3 regions of the Arthrobacter sp. K41 genome follow, and region 1 is predicted to be linked to each of the others. Evidence: riboswitches for the same ligand, from Rfam matches in the RefSeq annotation. Region 1 holds a riboswitch; each other region holds the start of a gene.
What was found. A riboswitch is a leader RNA that binds a small molecule or an ion and turns the genes downstream of it on or off. The one in region 1 is predicted to bind S-adenosylmethionine.
Positions count from the first base shown of each region.

Region 1 (7,701 bases):
GGCTCCACGCCCCCTGCAGATGTCATGGCTCATGAGCGCTTCGGTGATGGCGATATAGCTGTTGGCGTCAAACCTCTGGACCAGTTTGCTGCCCTGGTGGTCCAGGTAGCTTTCCACCTGGTAGCGCCCGCGCGCTGCAAGCTGCTCGCCTTGAAACGGTGATTCGGGAGCCTGCGGCGCACGGCCGAACCTGCCGTCCAGCTCGACCGGAGAGCGGTACGTGATGTGGGCGATCCGCCGGGCGAGGGCCAGCCCCTCCTCGGGGGCGGTGCCGCCGTAGTAGTCGCCGCCGTTGAAGTTGGCGTCCTGCCGGATGGCGAGCGTCTGTGCCTGGGCGAAGGCGATCTGTTCTGCCGTGCTCGCGGCACCAATGGAGATCACGGCGCAGCGCTGCACCCGTTCCGGAAAGGTGACGGCCCATTCGAGGGCGCGGGCGCCGCCCATTGAGCCGCCCAACACGGCGTACCAGCTCCGGATTCCGAGCTGGTCTGCCAGCCGGGCTTCGGCCACGGTGCTGTCCCGCAGGGTCACCAGCGGAAAACGCGAACCCCATGGTTTTCCGTCCGGGGCAGGCGACGAGGGCCCGGTCGAGCCGTAGCAGCCGCCCACAATATTTACGGACACCACGAAGAAGCGGTTGGTATCCACTGGTGCGTCCGGCCCGGCGAGTTGTTCCCACCAACCGGGCTCCTCGGTGTCGCCCCGGGTCACGTGGGTGCTGCCGGTCAGTGCATGTTCGATCAGGACGGCGTTGCTGCCGTCCTCGTTCAGGGTGCCCCAGGTTTCGTAGGCCAGAACAACGTCCGGCAGGTCACCGCCGGCTTCGAGCTTCAGCCCGCCGATGGAGGCGTAGCGGACAATGCCGTGTTCGGGGACAGTTGTACGGGTGACGGTAACCGTCATGGCAAGACCTCTTCTACGCGCTTGCCCGCCGTCATATGACCGGCAGGCCAGGTCTTCACCCGGGGCACCCCGCCGCGGAAGGAGGGTTGCCGGCCAGCAAGCCGGGGCTGTCACTGGCACTCATGACCTGGTTCGAGTGTACGAAACAGCCCCTGCCTGCCGCCAAGAGTGTGACTGGTTGTGACTTCCCCGGCCCGTTGCTGCCCCCGGGCGCCCACCCTGCGGGAGGGCTAGGCTCCGGTGGCCTCCTTGGCCGCGCGGAAGCCGGCTTCGAGGTCGGCCAGGATGTCATCGATATGTTCGATCCCCACCGAAAGCCGCACCAGGCCGGGGTTCACGCCCGCCACCACCTGCTGCTCGGGCGACAGCTGGCTGTGGGTGGTCGACGCCGGATGGATCACCAGCGACCGGACGTCGCCGATGTTCGCCACGTGGGAGTGCAGCTCCAGCGCGTCTACAAATCGCTTGCCCGCCTTCGCGCCACCGGCAAGGTTGAACGACACGATGGCGCCGGTCCCCTTGGGGCCGTATTTGCGGCCCCGCTCGTACCAGGGGCTGGAGGGAAGCCCCGCATAGGCGACCGATTCGACGTCGTCACGCGCTTCCAGCCACTGGGCAACTTCCAGGGCGTTGGCAACATGCCGTTCCACCCGCAGACTCAGCGTCTCCAGACCCTGGGCGATGAGGAAGGCGTTGAAAGGCGACACCGCCGAGCCGAGGTCCCGCAGCAGCTGCACACGGGCCTTCAGGATGTAGGACAGGTTCGCGCCGAGGGCACCGTCTGCGCCGAGATCGCGGGCGTAGACAAGCCCGTTGTAGGTGGGGTCCGGGGTGTTGAAGCCCGGGAACCGGGCAGGGTCCTTGCCAAAGTCGAACTTTCCGGAGTCGACGATCACTCCTGCAATGGCGGAGCCATGGCCGCCGAGGTACTTGGTGGCTGAGTGCACCACAATGTCAGCACCCCATTCGAGCGGCCGGATCAGGTACGGGGTGGACAGGGTGTTGTCCACGATCAGTGGAACGCCGGCGTCGTGCGCCACCTGGGACACGCCTTCGATGTCCAGGACGTCCTGCCGCGGATTGGACACCACTTCGCCGAAGAAGAGCTTGGTGTTGGGCTGGACTGCCCCGCGCCACTGGTCCAGGTTGTCCGGATCTGCCACGAAGGTGACTGAAATCCCGAATTTCTTGAGTGTGTGGGCAAAGAGGTTGTAGGTGCCGCCGTAGAGGCTGGGGCTGGCGACGATGTGGTCCCCTGCCTCGGCGATGTTCAGGACGGCAAAGGTCTCGGCGGCCTGGCCGGAGCTGAGCAGCAACGCTCCCAGGCCGCCTTCCAGGCTGGCGATCCGCTGCTCCACCGCTTCCTGTGTGGGATTGCCGATCCTGGTGTAGATGGGTGCCAGCTCGGCCAGGGCAAAGCGGTTGGCGGCGCTTTCAGCGCTGGGGAAGACAAAGGACGTGGTCTGGTAGATGGGAAGGGCCCGGGCGCCGGTGGCACCGTCCGGCTCCTGCCCTGCGTGGATCTGACGGGTTTCAAAAGACCATCCGTTGGACAAGTAAGGCTCCTTTGACATGGGCCCGGCATGCTGGAAGCACTGCGGGCCGCGCTTGCCATCCGGCCGTTGCCGGACAACCAGGTCCTCACCCGGGGCACCCCACCGCGGGTGGAGGGTTGCCGGCCAGCAAGCCGGGGCTTCGTGCTGGCACTCATGACCTGAGCTCAGTGTAGGAACGTGCAGACAGGGCCGAACAGGATTATGACGAACATAGTCCTCAAGATTTCGGGGACCTGCGCAGAAAAACCAGCGCTTCCAAGGGAAAATCCCAGTAAGGGTTGCCTTAGCTGAGAGCCCGATCACAAAGTGCCAAGATGTTGCCATGCGCATGGATCACGTCTCTTACGCCTGTGAACACGATGGCCTGGCTGCCACCACCGAACGTATCTCCTCTGCCCTCGGCGTTGAGGCAGTGAAGGGCGGGGTACACCCGCGGTTCGGAACCCGGAATATGATCATCCCGCTTGCGGGACACAAGTACCTCGAAGTGGTGGAGGTCCTGGACCACCCCGCTTCGGACAAGGCTCCCTTCGGACAGGCAGTGCGTGCGCGGTCTGCCGCCGGCGGCGGCTGGATGGGCTGGTGCGTCGAGGTTGACGACCTGGCACCATTCGAAGAGCGCCTTGGCCGCTCCTCGGTCAACGGAAACCGTAAGTTTCCCGACGGCCGCGAACTGGTCTGGAAACAGATCGGCATCCTCGGTCTGATCGCAGACCCGCAGGTTCCGTACATGCTCAAGTGGGAGGGCGACCCAACCCTGCACCCGTCCAACGCCTACGAAAGCAACGTCAAGATGAGCTGCCTGACCATTGCCGGTTCGGCTGAGCGCGTTACTGAATGGCTGGGTGAGCCGGTAGAGAAGCCGCTCGAGGACGTGGCCGTGGAGTGGGTGGCACCGCACGGAACCCCCGGGATCCTTTCGGTGACGTTCGAGACCGCCAGCGGAGCCGTCACGATCTGACTGTCCCTGGCGGAGCTGCGGGGCTGATGCCCGGGCTTCCGTACGGTCGGATATACCAGCCCGCTCTTTCCTGAGCTTCGGCCGCCATCAGCAGGTGACAACGGCGTCACCCGCTGATGGCGGCCGAATCCGTTTCCTGGTGCACCCAGCGGATGACGGCGCGGCAACGGGTAGTTCAGCTGCCTGCGCATCCACTCCAACCGGTATTGTCAGACCCCCTTGCCATGATGGGTGTATGGGAAAAGCGGCGGTAGCGAAGGCGTTTGAGGACATCAATGCCGCCCTTGCCGTGCTTTATGCCGAAGCGGAGGCTCCGGTTTCCGGGGTGGTTGATGGTGCTGATCCGTTGGCTGCCCTGGCCGATGGTTGCCTGGACATCCTCTCCGGCGCGGCCACCGTGGAGGCACGGGTCACAGGGCTGAAGGCCCGGGCGGCGGTGACGTACGCGGACACCGTCCATGCTGTCGCGGCGCCGGAAACCCCGATGCAGGCGCGAGAGATGGCGGTCGCCGCGGAAATCGGCAGCCTCCTGGCCCTTGGCGGCCGTGCCGCTGGTGCGTTCCTGGCCACCTCCCACGCCCTGGTGGCCACGTTGCCGCTGACCCTCTCGGCCCTGCGCGCCGGGACGGTCTCGTGGCGGCACGCCCAGCTCATGGTGGAGGAAACCGCCACCCTGGACCCTGCCGGCGCCGCCGCCCTCGAAGCCCACTTCCTGGGCCCGGATACACCCATACCATCCACCGCCGCGCCGATCGGGGACATCCCCGCATACCGGTTCAAAGCCAAAGCCCGGACCTGGCGCGAGCGCCACCACGCCGAGTCCATCGAACAGCGGCACATCAGGGGTGTGGCGGACCGGCGGGTGGAATACCGGCCGGACCAGGACGGGATGGCCTGGCTCTCCGCCTACCTGCCCGCTGACCAGGCGGTAGCGGGCTGGAACCGGCTCACCGCCCTCGCCCGCGGACTTCAGGGCCCCCGACGAGCCCCGCAGCCTCACCCAACTGCGGGCCGACCAGTTCGCCGCAGCCCTCCTCACCAGCGGGGCCAGGATCAGCGGCGGAACCACTACCGGCAGCAGTGACGATACAGGCGCAGACGCAGGCCCGGCTGCAGACGCCGATGCAGGTACAGGAACGCATCGTGGGCCATCGTCATCGATCCGGCCACAGGTCCTGGTCACCGTGCCCGTATTCTCCCTGCTCGGCCTCACCGACGAACCCGCCATGCTGGACGGCTACGGACCCATCCCGCCCTCGATGGTCAGAGACCTCGTCACCAACGGCGCCAACTCGTTCTACCGGGTCCTCGTCGACCCCCGCGACGGCGCGCCACTGGAGATCGGCCGGACCAGCTACCGCCTCACCAAAGCCATGAAGAAAGCGCTCCAGCTCCGGGACGGCAAATGCACCTTCCCCGGCTGCAGCAACAACTCCCTGGACAACGAAGCTGACCACCTCACCGCCTGGCACCACGGCGGAACCACCGGAATCAGCAACCTCGGCCAGCTCTGCCCCAAGCACCACCGCCTCAAACACGCCACCGCCTGGAAACCCACCCCGGCCACCAGCACCCAACCACCGGCCTGGACCTCACCCACCGGCAGGCACTACAAACCCGAACACCACGACTGGGAACCACCACACTTGCCACGCCAACTTCAGACCGTGCCGGAAGACGCTACGCGCGGCCACGTGGACTTTGTCCTCGTCGCGCACTCCCCCGGAGAGGACTGCATCGAACGGTTCCTGCACGCGCGCGGCGGTTGACCTTCACGGATTTTGAGCCTTTACCCCAGTCCTATGGCCTTGCCGAACAGGCTGAAGCCGACGAAGGCCACGATGTCCAGCACGGCATGGGCGATCACCAGGGGCATGACGCGGCGCGTCCGGGTATACAGCCACGCGAAAACGAGGCCCATCACCACGTTGCCGATGAAGGGGCCAAAGCCCTGGTACAGATGATAGGTGCCGCGGAGCACCGAGCTCACGGCGATGGACAGCGGTATGCTCCAGCCGAACTTCCCAAAGCGGTTCAACAGGTAGCCCACCACGATGACTTCCTCCACCACGGCATGGCGCACTGCCGAGAGGATCAGCACCGGCACTGTCCACCAATACGCGTCGAGCGCACTGGGAATAATGGCCGTAGTAATTCCAAGAGCCCTCCCCGCGGCGTAAAGGCCAAGGGACGGGATACCTATCAGAGCCGCCAGTCCCAACCCCTGGAACAGGTCCCGGCCCGGCCGCTCGAAGTTGAATCCGAGCTTGCGGAAAGCCGAACCCGCTTTGCTGTCGCCCGAGGCTGCCTGCCGCTGGTCCGTGAGGAAGTAAATCACCAGCAGCACGGGCACCAGCGCGAAGATGATGTCCAGCAGTTGGTAGGTCAGGTCAAAGTATTCACGGCTGCTCTGGGAGCGGTTGAGCGTGGACGTGCCTTCAGCCAGCGGCGCCCGTGTCATCTTGTCCAGCAGCTGCACCACCGAGTAGACCGCAGACTGGCCCAGGGACAGGCCCAGGACAATCCAGACTTCAATCTTCAAACGACGGCGGGAGGGAACCAGCATGTACCCATCTTGCCTGCAGTTCCTGGTTCCGGGCTGATTGCCCTTACTGTCCGGCTGGCACACAGCTGAAACTAGCCGGCAGCCACAGTCACTTCCGTACCGTTGGCTTCGAAGGCCGCCTTGTCCCGTGGCGAGATTCCTGAATCCGTAATGAGGCGGGTGAAGTTGTAGCCGTCCATGGTGGCAAAGGCGCGCACCCCTACTTTGGACGAGTCAGCCAGCACATAAGAAACGCGTGCCCTGCTGGCGAGCAGTGCGTTCACGGAAGCCTCCCCCTCCCCCGTGTTGGTTGGTCCCACTTCAGGGTCGATGCCGTTGACGCCGATAAAGGCGATGTCCAGCACCACCTTCTGCATAATGATGTCCGTGTAAGGCCCCACGAGTTCATAGGAGCGCGGATTAAGGATTCCGCCGGTCACCATGACCTTGATGTTTGGCCGGACCGCCAACTGCCCGGCGATATTGATCGCATTGGTTACTACCGTGAGGGTGGGCTGGTTGGAAGGCGCGTTGAGGTCCTCGCGGGTGGCCAGGATCTGTGCAAGGGCGGTGCTGGTGGTGCCGCCGCACAAGCCGATCACCGCCCCTGGAGCAATCAGTGCAGAGGCCGCCTGGGCAATCTGTTCCTTGGCCTCGGCGTGGTCGTCACGGTTGTACCGGCCCGGCAGGTCGTACGCGAGAGCACCGGTGGTGGCACCGCCCCGGGTCCTGGTCAGCAACCGTCGCTTTGCCAGGCTGTCCAGGTCGCGCCGGGCAGTGGCTGGGGAGACGTTGAGGGTGGTGACGATCTCTTCGACCTCTACCTGCCCGGTTTTGGCAAGGAGATCAAGGATGGCCGTCAGTCGGTCGGTGCGGGTCATGCAAAGGCCTCCAGCTACTCCGCCACCAGCTCCGATGACGCTTCCTGATCATAACAGGTCACTTACGATCATCTAACGCCATTTTGCTGGTGCTGGTTACCTGGCCCGCTTCCCGGCACGCCATACAGCGTACGTCAGTGGCATGCCCGGGCGGTAAGCAAGGTGCGTCGCAGAGGGTGCGTTGAGCAGCTGAAGGTCCGCCCGGTGACCGACGGCGATCGAACCCACCGCGCGTTCGCCGTCGGTATCGATTCCTGCGTCCTTGTGCAGCGCCAATGCACCGCCGTAGGTGGCGGCCCGGACGGCTTCATGGACGCTGAGGCCCATCTGCAGCACTGCCGTGGTGACGCAAAAGGCCATGGAGCTGGTGTAGGACGTGCCCGGGTTGCAGTTGGAGGCCAGCGCCACCTGGACTCCGGCGTCCAGCAGGGCCCGTGCAGGCGCGAGCGGCTGGCGGGTTGAGAGGTCGCAGGCCGGCAGGCAGGTGGCCACGGTGCCGCGCCGTCCGGTTCCGGCGGCATCATCCCAGGCGGCCCAGGTTCCGGCGAGCGCGTCCACGTCCTGCTCCGCAAGGTAGTTCACGTGGTCCACGCTGGCGGCGCCGAGTTCCACTGCGAGCTGCACTCCCGGCCCCTCGCCCAGCTGGTTGCCGTGCACGCGCAGGCCGAGCCCCGCTTCGCGGCATGCCAGCAGGACCCGCCGGGACTGCTCAGCCGTGAAAGCGCCCTTTTCACAGTAGACATCAGCCCACTGCACGTATGGCCGGACGGCGGCCAGCATCGGACCACAGACGAGTTCCGTGTAGTGGTCTGGATCCTGCCCGGCAGGCACCAGGTGTGCTCCGAGGTAGGTGAC
Region 1 is NZ_JBNHEW010000003.1:172,397-180,097, forward strand. It holds gene metX (homoserine O-acetyltransferase MetX) at 1-903, opposite strand, end outside; SAM riboswitch class IV at 916-1,031, opposite strand; gene AC5RTE_RS08460 (bifunctional o-acetylhomoserine/o-acetylserine sulfhydrylase) at 1,134-2,459, opposite strand; SAM riboswitch class IV at 2,503-2,618, opposite strand; gene AC5RTE_RS08465 (VOC family protein) at 2,782-3,420, shown strand; gene AC5RTE_RS08470 (13E12 repeat family protein) at 3,656-4,504, shown strand; gene AC5RTE_RS08475 (HNH endonuclease signature motif containing protein) at 4,605-5,189, shown strand; gene AC5RTE_RS08480 (CPBP family intramembrane glutamic endopeptidase) at 5,210-5,986, opposite strand; gene AC5RTE_RS08485 (DeoR/GlpR family DNA-binding transcription regulator) at 6,058-6,846, opposite strand; gene hutI (imidazolonepropionase) at 6,943-7,701, opposite strand, start outside.

Region 2 (7,701 bases), on a different contig from region 1:
ACGTTGAGGCCGCCCGCCGCACCCGCAGCGTCATCATGCTCCTGGGGCCGCTGCTGGATGAATCCTCGCAGTACCGGCTCCCCTATGCGGGCGGCTGCGACCTTGGCACGCGCACAGTTGAACCGCACATGCAGGCACTGCGCCAGTTCGGGCTGACAGTGGAAGCTACCGCAGGGTTCTATTCCGTGCAGGCCCCCGAAGCCGACAGCCGGGACCGTTCCTTTGTGCTGACGGAGCGCGGCGATACTGTCACCGAGAACGCCATCATGGCAGCGGCGCACCGCGAGGGAACAACCGTGATCCGCAACGCCAGCCCCAACTATATGGTGCAGGACCTCTGCTTCTACCTCCAGATGCTGGGCGTGACCATCGAGGGCGTCGGCACCACAACTTTGAAGATCACGGGACGTCCCATGATCGATGCGGAGATTGAGTATTTCCCGTCGGAAGACCCAATTGAAGCCATGAGCCTCATCACCGCCGGCATCGTGACCAACTCTGAAGTGACCATCCGCAGGGTCCCCATCGAGTTCATGGAAATTGAGCTGGCTACGCTGGAGCAGATGGGCCAGCAGCTGGAGATTTCCGGCGAGTACATGGCGCGCAACGGACGGACCCGTCTAGTGGACGTGACCACCAAGCCGTCCGAGCTGCACGCGCCGGAGGACAAGATCCATCCGATGCCTTTCCCCGGGCTTAACATCGACAACCTGCCCTTCTTCGCAGTCATAGCCGCCAACGCCAGCGGCCAGACCATGATCCACGACTGGGTCTACGAAAACCGGGCCATCTACTTGACCGAGCTGAACCGGCTGGGTGCCCAGGTTCAGCTGCTGGACCCCCACCGGATCTACGTCAACGGGCCCACCAAGTGGCGCGCGGCGGAGGTTGGCTGTCCGCCGGCACTGCGCCCCGCAGCCTGCCTGCTGCTGGCCATGCTCGCGGCCAGGGGCGTGTCCGAGCTGCGGAACATCTACGTCATCGAGCGCGGCTATGAGGACCTGGCCGAGCGGCTGAATGCCATCGGGGCAAAGGTGGAGTACTTCCAGGACTAAGCATTCACGCTTCGTCATGAAGTCCTGAGGACCGTCCAAAAACCTTTACCTGCCGCAGAATGTGTGTATGCGTACATTCGGCGTTGAGGAAGAGCTCCTGATCGTTGACCCGGAGAGCGGGGAGCCGCTCGCCCTCGCTGATGCCCTGCTTTCCGGCCGCAGGGTGGCTGCCGACGACGCCCCGGATGACTTTCGGGACCTCGAAACGGAAGACAAAACCGTTTACGACGACGACGGGATGGGCTTGAGTGCCGAACTTAAGCTGGAGCAGATTGAGACGCAGACGCGGCCCTGCCTGGAGTACGGTGTGCTGCTGGAACAAATCCGGGCAGGGCGGACGCTCGCTGACAACGCTGCCAGGCAGAACAATGCCCGGGTGGCGGCATTGGCCACCTCGCCCCTCGGGTTGTCGAGCCATACCACTCCCGATCCCCGCTATGCCAGGATGCTGGAACGATTTGGCTTGACCGCACAGGAGCAGCTGACCTGCGGCTTCCACGTCCACACCTACGTTGAGTCCCCTGACGAGGGCGTGGCCGTGCTGGACCGGATCCGGGACAAGCTTGCGGTCCTGACCGCTGTCAGTGCCAACTCGCCTTTTTGGAACGGACTTCAGACCGGTTTCGAGAGCTACCGTACCCAGGCGTGGAACCGCTGGCCCACTGCCGGTCCAGCCGGGATCTATGGGACCTATTCTGCCTATCGCCGCGTGGTCACCCGGCTGCTGGACAGCGGAGTCATGCTGGACGAAGGGATGCTCTACTTCGATGCCCGACTGTCACGGAACCACCCCACTGTGGAGGTCCGTGTGGCAGACGTTTGCCTCCGGGCCGAGGATGCAGCCCTTCTTGCCGTTCTCGTCCGTGCGCTTGTGGAGACGGCGGGCCGTGAGTGGCGCCAGGGCATCGATCCGGCGCCGGTGCCCACCGTACTCTTGCGGATGGCCTCCTGGCAGGCCAGCAGCGGAGGACTCAGCGGAGAGCTGTTGGACTTCGGCTCCTTCCGGCCGGCGCGCGCCGCAGACGTAGTGCGTTCACTGGTGGACTATCTCGCGCCGGTATTGCAGGAGCAGGGCGAGCTTTCCCTTGCCCGGCAAGGGGTGGAGGACGTCATTGCCCGTGGAACTGGGGCAGCTGAACAGCGCCGCATCCGCGACAGAGCTTTGGCCGCTGCAGCACCTGAGGATTTGGGCTTCGGCGCAGTGGTGAGGCATGCGGTAGAGGTGACGATGCGTGGCACCCTGGATCTGTCGAAGGTCGAAGAAACGCCCGATCTGCTGCGGGTCCGTCAGCCCTAGTAGGCGGGAAGGGCAGCAGGGCGTCCTCGAGGACCAGCTCAGCTGTGAAGCGCGGGTCACAAGTAACGGGTTCGTGCCATACTCGGCGGGTGACGGCCTCGTATTCCTTTGAAGCAGAACTTTGGCTGTACCCCGGTGAGGCAGGATGGCATTTTGTGACCCTGCCTCCGGACATCGCTGATGACATCCGGGTCCGCGCTGCAGGTGCCGGGACGGCATTCGGCTCGATCAAGGTCACCGCGAAGGTCGGAGAGCACTCCTGGCAGACCTCGCTGTTCCGGGACACCAAGAGCGATTCCTACCTTTTGCCGGTGAAGAAGGAGATCAGGGACAAAGCGCAGGTCGGTGCAGGTGACGGCATTGCCGTCCAGCTCTCCGTATAGGCTAAATCTGCTTCAGCGCCTGTTCGAGGTCGCCGATCAGGTCGTCCACGTCCTCCAGCCCCACGGATAGCCGCACCACGCCGTCGCTCAGGCCGATGGCTGCGCGGCCCTCCGGACCCATCGCGCGGTGAGTAGTGGTGGCGGGGTGGGTAATGAGGGACTTTGAGTCGCCCAGGTTATTGGAGATATCGATGATGCGGAGGCCGTCCAGCAGCGCAAAGGCAGCCTCCTTGCCCGAGCGGGCACCCGTCGTCGCCAGTTCCAGGGTCAGGACCGTCCCGCCGGCACTCATCTGCCGGGCCGCCAGCTCGTACTGCGGGTGCGACTTCAGGAGCGGGTACTTCACCCAGCTCACGGCAGGCTGCTGTTCCAGCCATTCGGCCAGCTGCAGGGCTGACGCCGAGGAGTGGTTGACGCGGAGGGCCATTGTTTCCAGGCCCTTGGTAAGCACCCAGGCGTTGAAGGCGGACAGCGATGGACCGGTGTGGCGCATCAGCTGCTTGACCGGGCCGTCAATGAATTCCTTGGTGCCCAGGATGGCGCCGCCCAGCACCCGGCCCTGGCCGTCGATGTGCTTGGTGCCGGAGTAGACAATCACGTCGGCGCCGAGCTGGCCGCAGCGCTGCAGCAGGGGAGTGGCGAAAACGTTGTCCACCACCACAGTGGCACCTGCGGCATGTGCCAGCTCACTGACCGCGGCGATGTCCACGATTTCCTGCATGGGGTTGGAGGGGGATTCAAAAAACACAGCGGTGGTGGGCTCGGACAACGCAGAGCGCCACTGCTCCAGGTCAGGCCCGTCCACAAAAACCGTTTCGACACCCCAGCGCGGCAGGATCTCGTTCAGGATGACGAAGCAGGAACCGAACAGGGACCGGGCGGCCACGACGCGGTCACCTGCAGCCAGCAGGGCACCCAAAGCGGTAAAGACCGCGGACATGCCCGACGCCGTCGCAAAGCATGCCTCGGTTCCCTCGAGGAGGCGGAGCCGTTCCTGGAAGGTGGCCACGGACGGGTTGCCGTAGCGGGAGTACACAAAGCGCTCGTCCTCACCGGTGAAGGCCCGTTCAGCAGCGGCTGCGGATTCGTACACGAACCCGGAATTCAGGAACACGGCCTCGCTGGTTTCCTGGAAATTGGTGCGGTCCAGCCCGCCGCGCACGGCCTGGGTGTTGCTGCTCCAGCCGGCGGCGTCTTCGTTGAAGGTCACTTAGTTCTTTCCGAGGTTGGTGGGCAGGCCGCGGTTCTTCCAGCCGTTGACGGTGCGTTCGCCGTAGCGGTCCGGCTCGCCCTCGAAGCCCTCCAGCACGTTGTAGGACGTAAAACCGGCCTGGGTGGCAGCAATCGCAGCCGCGATGGACCGCTGCCCCGAGCGGCACAGGAAGATCAGCTCCGTCGATGAGTCTTCCGGCGCCTGCTGGGTGAGGGAACTGATGAAGTCGGGGTTGGGAATGCCGCCCGGAAACGTCCACTGGATGAACAGCGGATCATTGTCGGTGGCCTTGGTGTCAGGAATGCCGATGTGGGCCCATTCGCCCTCGGTCCGCACATCCACGAGGATGGCTCCCTGCTCCAGTTTGTCCCACGCCTCCTGGGGCGTCAGGTCTCCCGCGTAGCTCATGCGTGGCCCTCGCCGTCGAACTCGAGGTCCTCGCCGGCGGCCTCAAGGTTATCCACCGCGGTGGCAACGGCGGCATCAGCGGAGGCGATCGCTGCCGGAAGGACCAGGGCCTGCGCCACTATCACCTGGCCGTCGTTGGTGGTGGCGGCCGGGCTGCCGTGAAGCACGTAGCCCTCGGCCAGGGCGGCCGAAATCCGTTCACAGAAAGTCCGGTCGTCCGGGCCGGTGACGAGCCGGTACGAAAGTCTCTCTTCAGGGGCAGGTGCGTCAGACACGACGGATCTCCTTCTCTCACGCTTGCAACACGATTCGGTCGATATGCCGAGTATTCACCTGAGGCACCCCGCCGCGGAAGGAGGGTTGCCGACCGGTTAGTCAGGGCTTGGCACCGGTACTCATTACTCACAAAAAACGTAACACTTGGCGGGCATGCCCGCACCGCCGTCGTCGTCATGTTCCGTAACTGAACCGGCCCTGCCCGCTGAGCGGCCGGCACGCCAGTTTCGGTAACGCACGACGGCGGGACTCGCCCCGGCGTCAAGGCACCTGGCGTGCTGCACATATTGATGCCGGATAAAGTTCTTTTGGGGCAGGCCGCCCCGTCATTGGAGTATCAGCTTCGGGGGTCCCATCAGCACGTCATCAGCCGCCGCGCCCAAGCGCGGGCACAACAGCCCGCTGCCTGCCCGGACTTCCCGCAACGGCTTGCTGGTCCTGACCCGCGCCACGGCCGCCTTCCTTGTTTTGATGCTGATGGCAGTCCTGCTGATAGTGCTGCCGGCGGGACCAGCCCGTGCGGCAGAGACCTTTCCGGGCGACGGCAAGCCGCTGCTGGGCGCTGTGCTGGAATGGGGCGAGGACACCGCTGCCGGTTTCGCCGGCCGCCTGGGTGCCTCACCGGCCCTGCTCGGGCACGACATAGCCATCCCGTTCCGCGCCTCGGAGAAAAATGACATCCGGGGCTTCCTGGAACAGTCAGGTGAACAAGGCGCACATGCAATGCTCACGGTGCAGCCCACGGTTCCGCTGGACCAGATCACTGCAGACACCGCTTCAGCATTCGCCGGCGAAGTGGCCGATCTGACAGGCAACTTCAAAGGCCACGTGCTGATCCGTTTTGCCCCCGACATGAATGCCAGCTGGGTGGAATGGGGCCAGCAGCCCAGCGCCTACCGGTCCGCCTTCCAGGCCGTCGCCGCAGCCTTCAACAATCTCGACGGCGGCCGTACCGCCATGGTGTGGGAGCCCTACCTGGGCAAGGACTACCCCTTCAACCGGCACCGGAATGCGCCGGTGCCGGGAAGCGAAGGTTTCGCCCTGCTCGATACCAACCGCGACGGCGCGTGGGACGGCTCGGACGCGGCCTATAGCCCTTACTATCCGGGGGACGAGGCGGTGGACTGGGTGGGGCTGACAGCATTCCACGACGACACGGCCGGCGGGGCGCCCGTCAATACCGTTCCCCGGCAGGGCGAACTTCAGGAAATGCTTACTGCATCGGGTAGCGAAAACTTTTACGCAACGTATTCGGAGGGTAAAGATAAGCCGTTCCTGCTGCAGACGTCCGCCTTCTACAGCCCGGCGTCCGGCGGCGCCACCGAAATGGAGATCAAAGCCTCCTGGTGGGACCAGGTCCTCGGCGCCGCAGGATCAACCGAATTCACCAGGACCGCCGCGGTGGTGTGGGATGAACGCACAAACACCAGGGACACGGGTGTGGCTGGCATCAACTGGCTGCTCACCGGGAACCCTGCCATCGCAGACGCAGCCCGGCAGAGGCTGCAGGCTTCCCCGCTGGTCACCGGGCCGGTCACGGAGGTTGTGGCAGGCAGCGGGCACGTGCGGGCCAACACCCTTTCAGGCCCTGCTTCCTGGACTGTTGCCGCGGCGCTGGTCATTCTGCTCGTGGCGCTATGGCAGGTTCCCCGGCGCGTGAACGCGGCAACAGCGTGGGCTTACGCCGACTCCTCCTCCAGGGATTCCCGGGTGGACCTGCTGCGGGGACTGGCCATCGTCTTTGTGGTGGTCAACCACCTGGGGATGACGTCGCTGTTTCAGTTGCTCACCCAGGAGGCCGTGGGCTTCGTGTCCGGGGCGGAGCTCTTTGTCCTTTTCTCCGGCCTGGTGGTGGGCATGGTGTACGGACCAAGGGTCAAGGAAGACTTCGGGACAGTGGTGGACCTGACCTCGCGGCGGGCGGGAAAGCTGTACCTCACGGCGCTGGTGGTCCTTCTGGGGGTGTTCCTGGCCTCGCTGTTGCCCTTCTTCCAAACCGACACCCTAACCACGTTCGTGGACCAAGGCACCGGCGGGGCCGGGTCCGACGCCGCCGGCCGCACCTACGACCTGTACGCCGGCATGGAGTCACTGTTCCAGTTTCCTGTGCCGCCCCAGGTCCTGCCGGCCATCCTGCTGCTGCAGGTCGGCCCGTGGCAGTTCAACATCATGGGCCTGTACGTAGTGCTGCTCCTTGCCAGCCCACTGATCCTGGCGGCCCTTGACCGCGGCAAAACCCTGTGGGTACTGGCGGCCACCCTGGCCGTGTATGCAATGGGAGCGGTGACGCGGTTCCGCATCCTGCCTTCCCAGTTCGAGGATTCGTTCCCGCTGCTGGTGTGGCAGGTGCTGTTTGTCATCGGCCTGGTGGCTGGGTTCCACCGGCACAGGGTGGTTGCCTGGCTCGCCGGACACACGGGGATCGTGCTGGCGTGCACGGCGGCAGCGCTCGTCTTCGCCTTCCTGTCCTGGGGCAACCCGTATCTGGCCAACGGCTTCGATGTGCGGCTCGGCCTTGTGCCGGATGCGGCGTACAGGACCATGTACGACCTCTTTTTTGGCCGCACGTATCTGGCTCCGGGCCGGCTCCTCAACGTCATGGTCCTGGTGGTGGCCGCCTACGCCTTCCTGACGGCTTACTGGAAGCCGGTGGAACGGGCGCTGGGCTGGTTCCTGATTCCCCTGGGCCGGGCAACCTTGTACGTCTTCATCCTCCACGTAGCGCTCATCGCCGTAATCGCCAACATTCCGGCTCTTCGGCAGGGTGACGTGTTGCTGAACACCGCAGCCTACGCACTGGTGCTGGGACTGCTGTGGGTAATGGTCCGCACCCGATTCCTCTTCCGGTTCATCCCCACCTAAGGAAACCTTTGAAGGCTGCCGGAGGCAAATAACTAAAACAAAAGGCGTGAAGCGCTGCCGGCTGGGCAGCGCTTCACGCCTTTCTGGTTCTTCGATGCCTATACGAGCCCCGGGGAACTCGCCAGGATGTAGTCAGTGGCGGCCGGGCCCTTCATGCGGAGGCCGTTGCAGCCGGGGGTGATCCGGTGTTTCATGGCTGCCCAAAAA
Region 2 is NZ_JBNHEW010000009.1:60,901-68,601, forward strand. It holds gene AC5RTE_RS16480 (UDP-N-acetylglucosamine 1-carboxyvinyltransferase) at 1-1,055, shown strand, start outside; gene AC5RTE_RS16485 (glutamate--cysteine ligase 2) at 1,123-2,352, shown strand; gene AC5RTE_RS16490 (DUF1905 domain-containing protein) at 2,442-2,735, shown strand; gene AC5RTE_RS16495 (O-succinylhomoserine sulfhydrylase) at 2,737-3,945, opposite strand; gene AC5RTE_RS16500 (rhodanese-like domain-containing protein) at 3,946-4,356, opposite strand; gene AC5RTE_RS16505 (DUF1737 domain-containing protein) at 4,353-4,631, opposite strand; SAM riboswitch class IV at 4,645-4,759, opposite strand; gene opgC (OpgC domain-containing protein) at 5,104-7,494, shown strand; gene AC5RTE_RS16515 (hypothetical protein) at 7,593-7,701, opposite strand, start outside.
Region 2: linked by a shared signal. The riboswitch ahead of AC5RTE_RS16505 (DUF1737 domain-containing protein) and the one ahead of AC5RTE_RS08460 (bifunctional o-acetylhomoserine/o-acetylserine sulfhydrylase) in region 1 are both predicted to bind S-adenosylmethionine.

Region 3 (7,701 bases), on a different contig from region 1:
GCCGTCTGCCATTCCGGAGCCAGCCCCAGCTTCAGCGCCATGGCGTGGGAAACCCCGATGAGAAAGCAGCCCAGGACGTTCACCAGCAGCGTGGCCCAGGGCCAGTGCAGCCGCGCCCTGGCCTTCCAGCCACGACCGGGACCGGCAGGGGAAGCACCAACCGCATTGGCGGTCCGGATAGAGGTGTGATGGGCAAACCAGCTGTCCACCGCGAAGCGCAGAAGGGCTCCCGCGATGCCGAACAGGCCCACCAGGACAGCAGCCATCACGAGGGGGTACCAGGCAAGCTTTCGTGGCGCCGGGCCACCAGCGTGCCGAAACGCCACCCCACGCCGGCCGCGGCCAGCCCCAGGACAACCGACAACACCAGGTAGGCCACATACAACACATGCGCCCCCGCCCGGGCCAGCTGGTCCACCGAAAACACCACCGCAGAAAACGTCGTGAAGGACCCAACCAGCCCAGGCCCCAGCCCGGCCCGCAACCAGAACGCGGTATGCGGCCTGGCGATCCAGACAGTAGTCAGCGCGGCCAGCACGAAGCTGCCCGCCACGTTGATCCACAACGTGGCCCACGGCACCGAGCCGGCAGCATCCGGGAACACCAGCCCCAGTCCGTACCGCAGTTCAGTGCCGAGTAGGCCTCCGGCCGCAACAGCAAGCCACGCGCGGCCTGCCGGCATGCCGGCGTGCATTCAGCTCTCTCCCAGCAGGCAGCCCGGGTGCGGATGGTCGCTGTGCACCCACAGTGCCGAGGTGATTTCGTCCGCGAGGTCATAGTCCCTGGTCCTGCCCGCGTTCCTGATCCGTACTACCAGGGCACCGCCGAACGGCTTGCGGCCCACCACCTCCACTTCGGCGTCGAGGTCAATCTCCTCCGCGGAAAGGTAGCGGAGCAGGTCCGGGTTTTCGTCGCTGATCCGGGTGATCCGGCCGGTATGGCCCTGGTCCAGCTCACCCATCAGGTGGGCCGGAGGCATCAGCACCTTCCCGTCCGCCGTGGGAATGGGGTCGCCGTGCGGATCACGCTGCGGGTTCCCAAGTTTTTCGGCAACGCGCTCAATAAACGTGTCTGAGACTGCGTGCTCCAGCAGTTCAGCTTCGTCATGGACCTCATCCCAGCTGTAGCCCAGCTGCTGGACAAGGTAGGTCTCAATCAGGCGGTGGCGCCGCACCATGGACAGTGCCAGCCTAACGCCGGCGTCCGTGAGCGTGATGGCACTGTAGGGCTTGTGGTCGACAAGCCCTTGGTCCTTCAGCTTGCGGACCATCTCGGAGACTGAAGAATTGGCAACACCGAGCCGCTGAGCCAGCTGGGAGGACGTGATGGGCTTGTCCTGCCACTCAGTGAACGAATAGATGACCTTGACGTAATCCTCGATGGAGGAGGAGGGCGCGCTGGTCTTCACAGCTCCAAGCCTACCCGTTGCCCGTTTCCCGTCACGCTTTGAAGGCCCGCCAGGTGAGCGTCAGGTAGGGCAGGTCAAGCTCTTCATCCTGGCCGTGTCCCAGGTGCTCGTGGAGGTACCAGTCCAGGTTGGCCAGCACCTTGTCCCGGATTGCTTGACCTGCGCGGAGGTAATAGCTTCGCGACTTGGTGAGTTCCACCAGGTCCGTGGTGGTGACGCGGTCCTGCCAATGGGTCACATGGCCCTCAAGCCCCTTGAACTCCGGTCCCACGAGCGGGCGGAAGTCCGGTTTGTACACGTCCCCGGCGTGCATGATCCGGGAGAGCCGGTGGACCCAGGGAACCGATGTATCCAGCTGGTTCCAGACCAGTCCCAGCGTTCCGTTCGGACGCAGGACGCGTGCCAGTTCCGTGCTCGCGGCCAGGGCATCGCACCAGTGCCAGGCCTGGGCAACACTGACGACGTCGAAGGCCTCCGGTGGCAGGCCCGTTGCCTCTGCGGTGGCATGGACCGCCGTGGCGCCGGGGTAGTGCGCCTGCAACTGTTCGAGCATGTCGGCGGAGGGGTCCAAGGCGGTGACGGTAAGGCCCAGGCCCAGCAGCAGTTCGGTGAACTTTCCGGTGCCGGCTCCGGCGTCGAGGGCGTCAAGGGCTCCCTGCGGCACCAGCCACTGCGCGGATTCTTCCGGGTAGCCAGGGCGGACCTGCTGGTAATGCCGGCCACCGTCCTGGAAGCTCTGGCCGAGCTCCCGTCGCCGTCCGTGATCAAGTTTGGGGCCACCCCGTACCACGTGTGGCCTCCTTCGCCTGATGCCCTGGGTATCCTTCGAATTTACCGTACCCGTCGTGCCGGCAAGGCCAGAAGGCAGAACCAGCGGGCAGCAACAGGAGCTCCCGGCAGGGAGCTCAGTCGTCGAGGCAGGGGGCCGCGCCGGCGGTTCCCGGCGTGTTGGGGGCCCAGTGCGGGTAGGTGCGGGTGTCGTTGGCGGGGACCCAGCGCCCGGCGTCCACCACGTAGTCCCACCCAAGGCCGTGGCGGCGCAGCGACTCGATGCCGGCAAGGAGCCGTTCGGCATCCTCAAGGCGTGAGCCGACGCCGAAGCTGGCGCGCAGTGAACCGGAGGGCAGGCCGAGACGCTTCAGCAGCGGGTGGGCGCAGAAGCGGCCGTCGCGCAGGCCCACACCGTGCTCAGCAGACAGGTAGGCGGCCACCAGTCCGGCGTCGTAGCCTTCCACGGAGAAGTTGACCACGCCGATGGTGTCCGTGTCCGGGTTCGTGTCCTTGAAGATCGTGTGGACGGTTACGCCGTCGATCCTCTGCAGGCCTTCCACCAGGTACGAGCGGATGGCGGACTCGTGGGCGTGCCACTGGTCCTGGTCAAGCCCGGCAATCACCTGTGTGGCGCGTGCCAGCGTGGCTGCGCCCAGGACGTTGGGGGAGCCGCCCTCGTGGCGGGCCGGGCCGGTGGCCCAGCTGACGCCGTCGAGCCTTGCTTCCTTGACGGCGCCTCCCCCTGCGAGATGCGGCGTTCCGGCGTCCAGCCAGTCCGTGCGTCCCACCAGCACGCCCGCGCCGAACGGTGCGTAGAGCTTGTGGCCGGAGAAGGCGAGGTAGTCCACGCCGTCTGCTGCGATATTGATGCGGCGGTGCGGTGCCAGCTGGGCGGCATCCACCACAATCCGTGCGCCGTGTTCGTGGGCCAAAGTGGCCAGGATCCGGACGGGAAGGATTTCCCCGGTGACGTTGGAGGCACCGGTGACAGCAAGCAGGCTCACGCCGCCCTGCTCCAGTTCGGCGCGGACCGACTCGATGGTCCCGGCGATGGTGTCGGCGGCGACAATGCTGCGGTGGGGGACGCCCTGCCACGGAAGCAGGTTTGCGTGGTGCTCGATGTCCAGGTACAGGACGTCGCCGTCGGGCCGGCCATCCGTTTCCGGCAGGCATCCAGCCAGCAGGTTCAGCGAATCAGTGGTGTTCCGGGTAAAAATCACCGAATCATCCGGACGGCCGCCCACGAATCCGCGCACGATGTTGCGGGCGTTTTCATAAACGGACGTGCTGATCTGGGACGCGTAGCCGGCTCCGCGATGGACGCTGGCGTAGAACGGCAGGATCTCGTTGAGGTAGGCCGAGACCACGGAGAGGGCGGGAGCAGAGGCTCCGTAGTCGAGGTTGGCGTACCGGACGTGCCCGCCGGAGATCAGCGGCGCCTGGATTTCGGCGCCGGTGACGGCGGAAAGCGGCCGCCCGGCAACAGCCCGGCGGGCGTCGAAGGCGGCAGCATCAGACTGGACAAATTCTGGCTGGGCGGCGGCGTTGGGGGAGACGGTGGCAGTAGTCACGGCAGACCTCACTCTGAAAGGACTCCCAGTACCGGGAATCCGCGCTTGCCGCATCCGTTCCGGACCGGCCTGGTCGTCACCCGGGGCACCCCACCGCGGTTGGAGGGTTGCCGGCCAGCAAACCGGGGTTTCGCGCTGGCACTCGTGACCTGGTTAAGAGCGTAGGACATGCAGCAGGAAGGTTCGAAGCCGGCTGGAATGTTAAGCGTTTTGTTACGCACCGACTGAAAAGTCCCGCTATGGCCGAAGAAAACGACGGCGGGCGCCTCCTTGGGGAGGCGCCCGCCGCTGATTGTTCGATGCAGACGCTTAGAGGAGATCGTCAAGGTCAGGGTTCAGCCGGCGGAGAACCTCGGAGTGCAGGATGGAATTTGTGGCCAGCGCGTTGCCGCCAAAGGGCCCGTCCTCACCCTCCAGGGAGGTGAAGCGGCCACCCGCCTCGACCACGATCGGCACAAGTGCCGCCATGTCGTACAAGTTGAGTTCGGGTTCGCAGGCGATGTCCACCGAGCCTTCAGCCACCATGCAGTAGGACCAGAAGTCGCCGTACGCACGGGTCCGCCAGACATCCTCGGTAAGGCCCAGGAAATTGTCCAGGCTGCCGCGTTCCTTCCAGCCGCCCAGGCTCGAGTAGGACAGCGAAGCATCGGACAGGTTGGCGACGTTGGAGACGCGGAGCCGGGTGGCGGCCGCCAGTGACCGTCCCATGTAGGCGCCCATGCCCTTGGCCGCCCACCAGCGCTTTCCCAGGGCCGGTGCGCTCACCACTCCGACGACGGGCTCGCCTTCATCCACCAGTGCGATCAGGGTTGCCCACACGGGGACGCCGCGGACGAAGTTTTTGGTGCCGTCGATGGGGTCGATGATCCAGCGGCGGGACCCGTGGCCGGTGCTGCCGAACTCTTCCCCGAGCACGGCGTCACGCGGGCGGGACCGGGACAACTGGCCGCGGATGGCTTCTTCTGCGGCCTTGTCCGCGTCGGTGACCGGCGTCAGGTCCGGCTTGGTCTCCACGTGGAGGTCCTGGGCCTTAAAGCGGCTCATGGTCTGGTCATCCACGGAGTCCGCCAGGACGTGGGCCAGGCGCAGGTCATCGTTGTAGCTTGAAGCGGGTTGGATCATGGTTCCAAACTACCGTCTGTGCGGGGTTCTGCTGGGAGGTCGGCCTTGTCAGTTGACGCTTCCCAGTTCCTTGGTCTCCTGCGCCTCCAGGCGTGGGTCGGTGCCCAGCAGGCGCCGCAGCGAAGCGAGCCGTGCTGCCCCCGTGGCGCCGGCGTGGCCGCCGCCCACCCAAGCGTCGAGTCCGCAGTTCACCGCCGTGGCGGTGTGCTTGCAACCGCGTTCGCAGTCCTCGATGCCGGGGGAGAGGTCCGGGAAGGAGCGCAGGATCCGGTCCGGATCCACGTGGGCCAGGCCGAATGAACGGATGCCGGGGGTGTCGATGATCCAGCTGCCTACCGGTGCGTCTGCCAGTCTCAACGCCAGCGCCGACGACGAGGTGTGGCGCCCGCGCCCCGTCACGGCGTTGACGCCGCCGGTAGCCCGTTCCGCGCCGGTCAAGGCATTCACCATGGTGGATTTGCCCACCCCTGAATGCCCCAGCATGACCGTGACTTTCTCATCAAGGTACGCGCGGAGCTCAGCCACGGCTTTGCTGTCGAGCCGTGCGGAGAGGCCGTCGTCCGAACGGGCATCAATGCCTGAAGCGCTGGAGTCCGCAGTGCGGCTGATGATCACCGGGAAGTCCAGGTGCCTGTAGTTGGACAGCAGGTCCGCCGGATCCTTAACGTCCGCCTTGGTGACCAACAGGATCGGCTCGATCCCGGCGTCGTAGGCCGCCACCAGGGCGCGGTCGATGAAGCCGGTGCGCGGCTCGGGGTTGGCCGCAGCCACCACAATCACCAGCTGGTCCGCATTGGCCACCACAGCCCGCTCCACCGGGTCCGTGTCATCGGCGCTGCGCCGCAGCAGGGTCCGGCGGGCCTGGATCTTCACCAGCCGGGCCAGGGTGTCCGGTTCGCCCGAGACGTCACCTACAAGGGAGACGAAATCTCCCGCCACCACCGGGTTGCGGCGCAGCTCCCGGGCCCTCGCGGCTATGACAACCCGTTCGTTTCCTGAGTCCTCGCCCACCACTGCCGTGTAGCGCCCGCGGTCAACGGTGATGATCCGGCCGGTTACGGCGTCGTCGTGGCTGGGCCGGTCTTTGGTGCGCGGGCGCGAACCCTTTTTGCTGGGCCTGATGCGGACATCGGATTCATCCCAGGAGTCAGTGCTGCGCGCCACTGGTGGTACCTTCCGCGCGGGCTGTGGCCGGCCCTGCCTGGGCCAGCATGTCCGCCCACAGCCGGGGGAAGTCCGGCATCGTTTTCGCGGTAGTGGCGATGTCCTCCACCTGCACGCCCTCCACTGCCAGGCCAAGGATTGCCCCGGCCGTGGCCATGCGGTGGTCGGCGTAACTGCGCACGACGCCGGCGTGCAGCTGGGCGGGCCGGATCACCAGACCGTCACTGGTTTCCTCGGCATCACCGCCCAGGCGGTTGATCTCGGTGACCAGCGCCGCCAGCCTGTCGGTTTCGTGGCCGCGAAGGTGCGCTATGCCGCTGAGCCGGGAAGGGCCGGTGGCCAGCGCGCAGAGCGCTGCCACGGTGGGGGCGAGTTCGCTCGTGTCCGCAAAATCGGCGCCCTTGATTTCAGGTCCGCCCGTTACGGTGAGGACGCCGTCCCGAAGCGTGACGTCCGCGCCCATTTCAGTGAGGATGGTCCGCCAAAGGTCTCCCACCTGCTGCGTCTGTTCCGGCCAGTCCGGGATGCGGACTGTTCCGCCGGATGCCAGGGCAGCGGCCAGGAAGGGACCGGCGTTGGACAGGTCCTGCTCGATCCTCTGGTCGAAGGCGCGGATGGGTCCCGGGGCAACAACCCAGTGGTTGGGAACCGAATCGTCAACAACAACCCCGGCTTCGCGCAGGACGGCTACGGTCATGTTGATGTGGTCGAGGCTCGGCACCGGCTTCCCGACGTGCTCAAGGTGCAGTCCTTCGGTGAACCTTGCGCCCACCAGAAGCAGCGCCGAAACGAACTGCGAGGACGCGCTGGCGTCGATGACCAGGTGGCCGCCGCGCACCTCTCCGGTGCCTTCCACCACAAACGGCAACGACGACGGCGCCCTGCCGCCTTCGGCGGTGACCGCCACCCCCAGCGCCTTGAGAGCTTCGATAATGGCCCCCATGGGCCGGTTACGGGCGTGGGGGTCGCCGTCGAACTCGCTGGCCCCGTTACGGAGCGCCGCCAGCGGCGGAACAAAGCGCATCACCGTGCCGGCAAGGCCGCAATCTATCCTCGTGGAGGACGGTGCCGCACCCGCCGGGAGCGGGACCACTTCCAGGTCCGGACCGAACGCGCCGTCACCCGGGACCTCCGTGATGGTGGCGCCCAGCTGCCGGAGCGCATCAATCATCAGCGCCGAATCCCTGGAATGCAGCGGCGCGCGCAGGCGTGACGGGCCCTCGGCCAGCGCTGCAAGTACCAGGTACCGGTTGGTCAGCGACTTTGAGCCCGGAACCCTGACAGTGGCATCGACAGGCCGAGATGCGAAAGGCGCAGGCCAGTGGGGAAGGGACGTTCCTGCGTTGTCCTGGGTGGCGGCGGCTGCTGCGGTCATGTCCTGCTTATGCCCCCGTGGCCTGTTCAACGGCGCGGCGTACAGCCTTATCAGCTTTGTTCAGCTTCTTGTTGGTGGTCTTCCTGGCGTCCGCGGCAAGGTGCGCGGCACCCTTCCTGGCATCGGCAGCCAGGTGCTCAGCGCGCCAGGCCAATCCCGGCTTGCCGTTGGTGTCAACAGACGCCAGGAGTGCCCCGCCGCTCAGCGAGAGGTTCTTCAGCAGCTGGCTGCGGCGGTTCCCGCGCCCTTCCTTGCTGCTGATGTCCGCACTGCGCCATTCAACGAAGGTG
Region 3 is NZ_JBNHEW010000001.1:860,200-867,900, reverse strand. It holds gene AC5RTE_RS04110 (FluC/FEX family fluoride channel) at 1-266, opposite strand, end outside; gene AC5RTE_RS04105 (fluoride efflux transporter FluC) at 266-694, opposite strand; gene AC5RTE_RS04100 (metal-dependent transcriptional regulator) at 695-1,408, opposite strand; gene AC5RTE_RS04095 (class I SAM-dependent methyltransferase) at 1,440-2,198, opposite strand; gene AC5RTE_RS04090 (aminotransferase class V-fold PLP-dependent enzyme) at 2,314-3,750, opposite strand; SAM riboswitch class IV at 3,787-3,900, opposite strand; gene hisN (histidinol-phosphatase) at 4,060-4,872, opposite strand; gene rsgA (ribosome small subunit-dependent GTPase A) at 4,921-6,036, opposite strand; gene aroA (3-phosphoshikimate 1-carboxyvinyltransferase) at 6,020-7,411, opposite strand; gene AC5RTE_RS04070 (DoxX family protein) at 7,419-7,701, opposite strand, start outside.
Region 3: linked by a shared signal. The riboswitch ahead of AC5RTE_RS04090 (aminotransferase class V-fold PLP-dependent enzyme) and the one ahead of AC5RTE_RS08460 (bifunctional o-acetylhomoserine/o-acetylserine sulfhydrylase) in region 1 are both predicted to bind S-adenosylmethionine.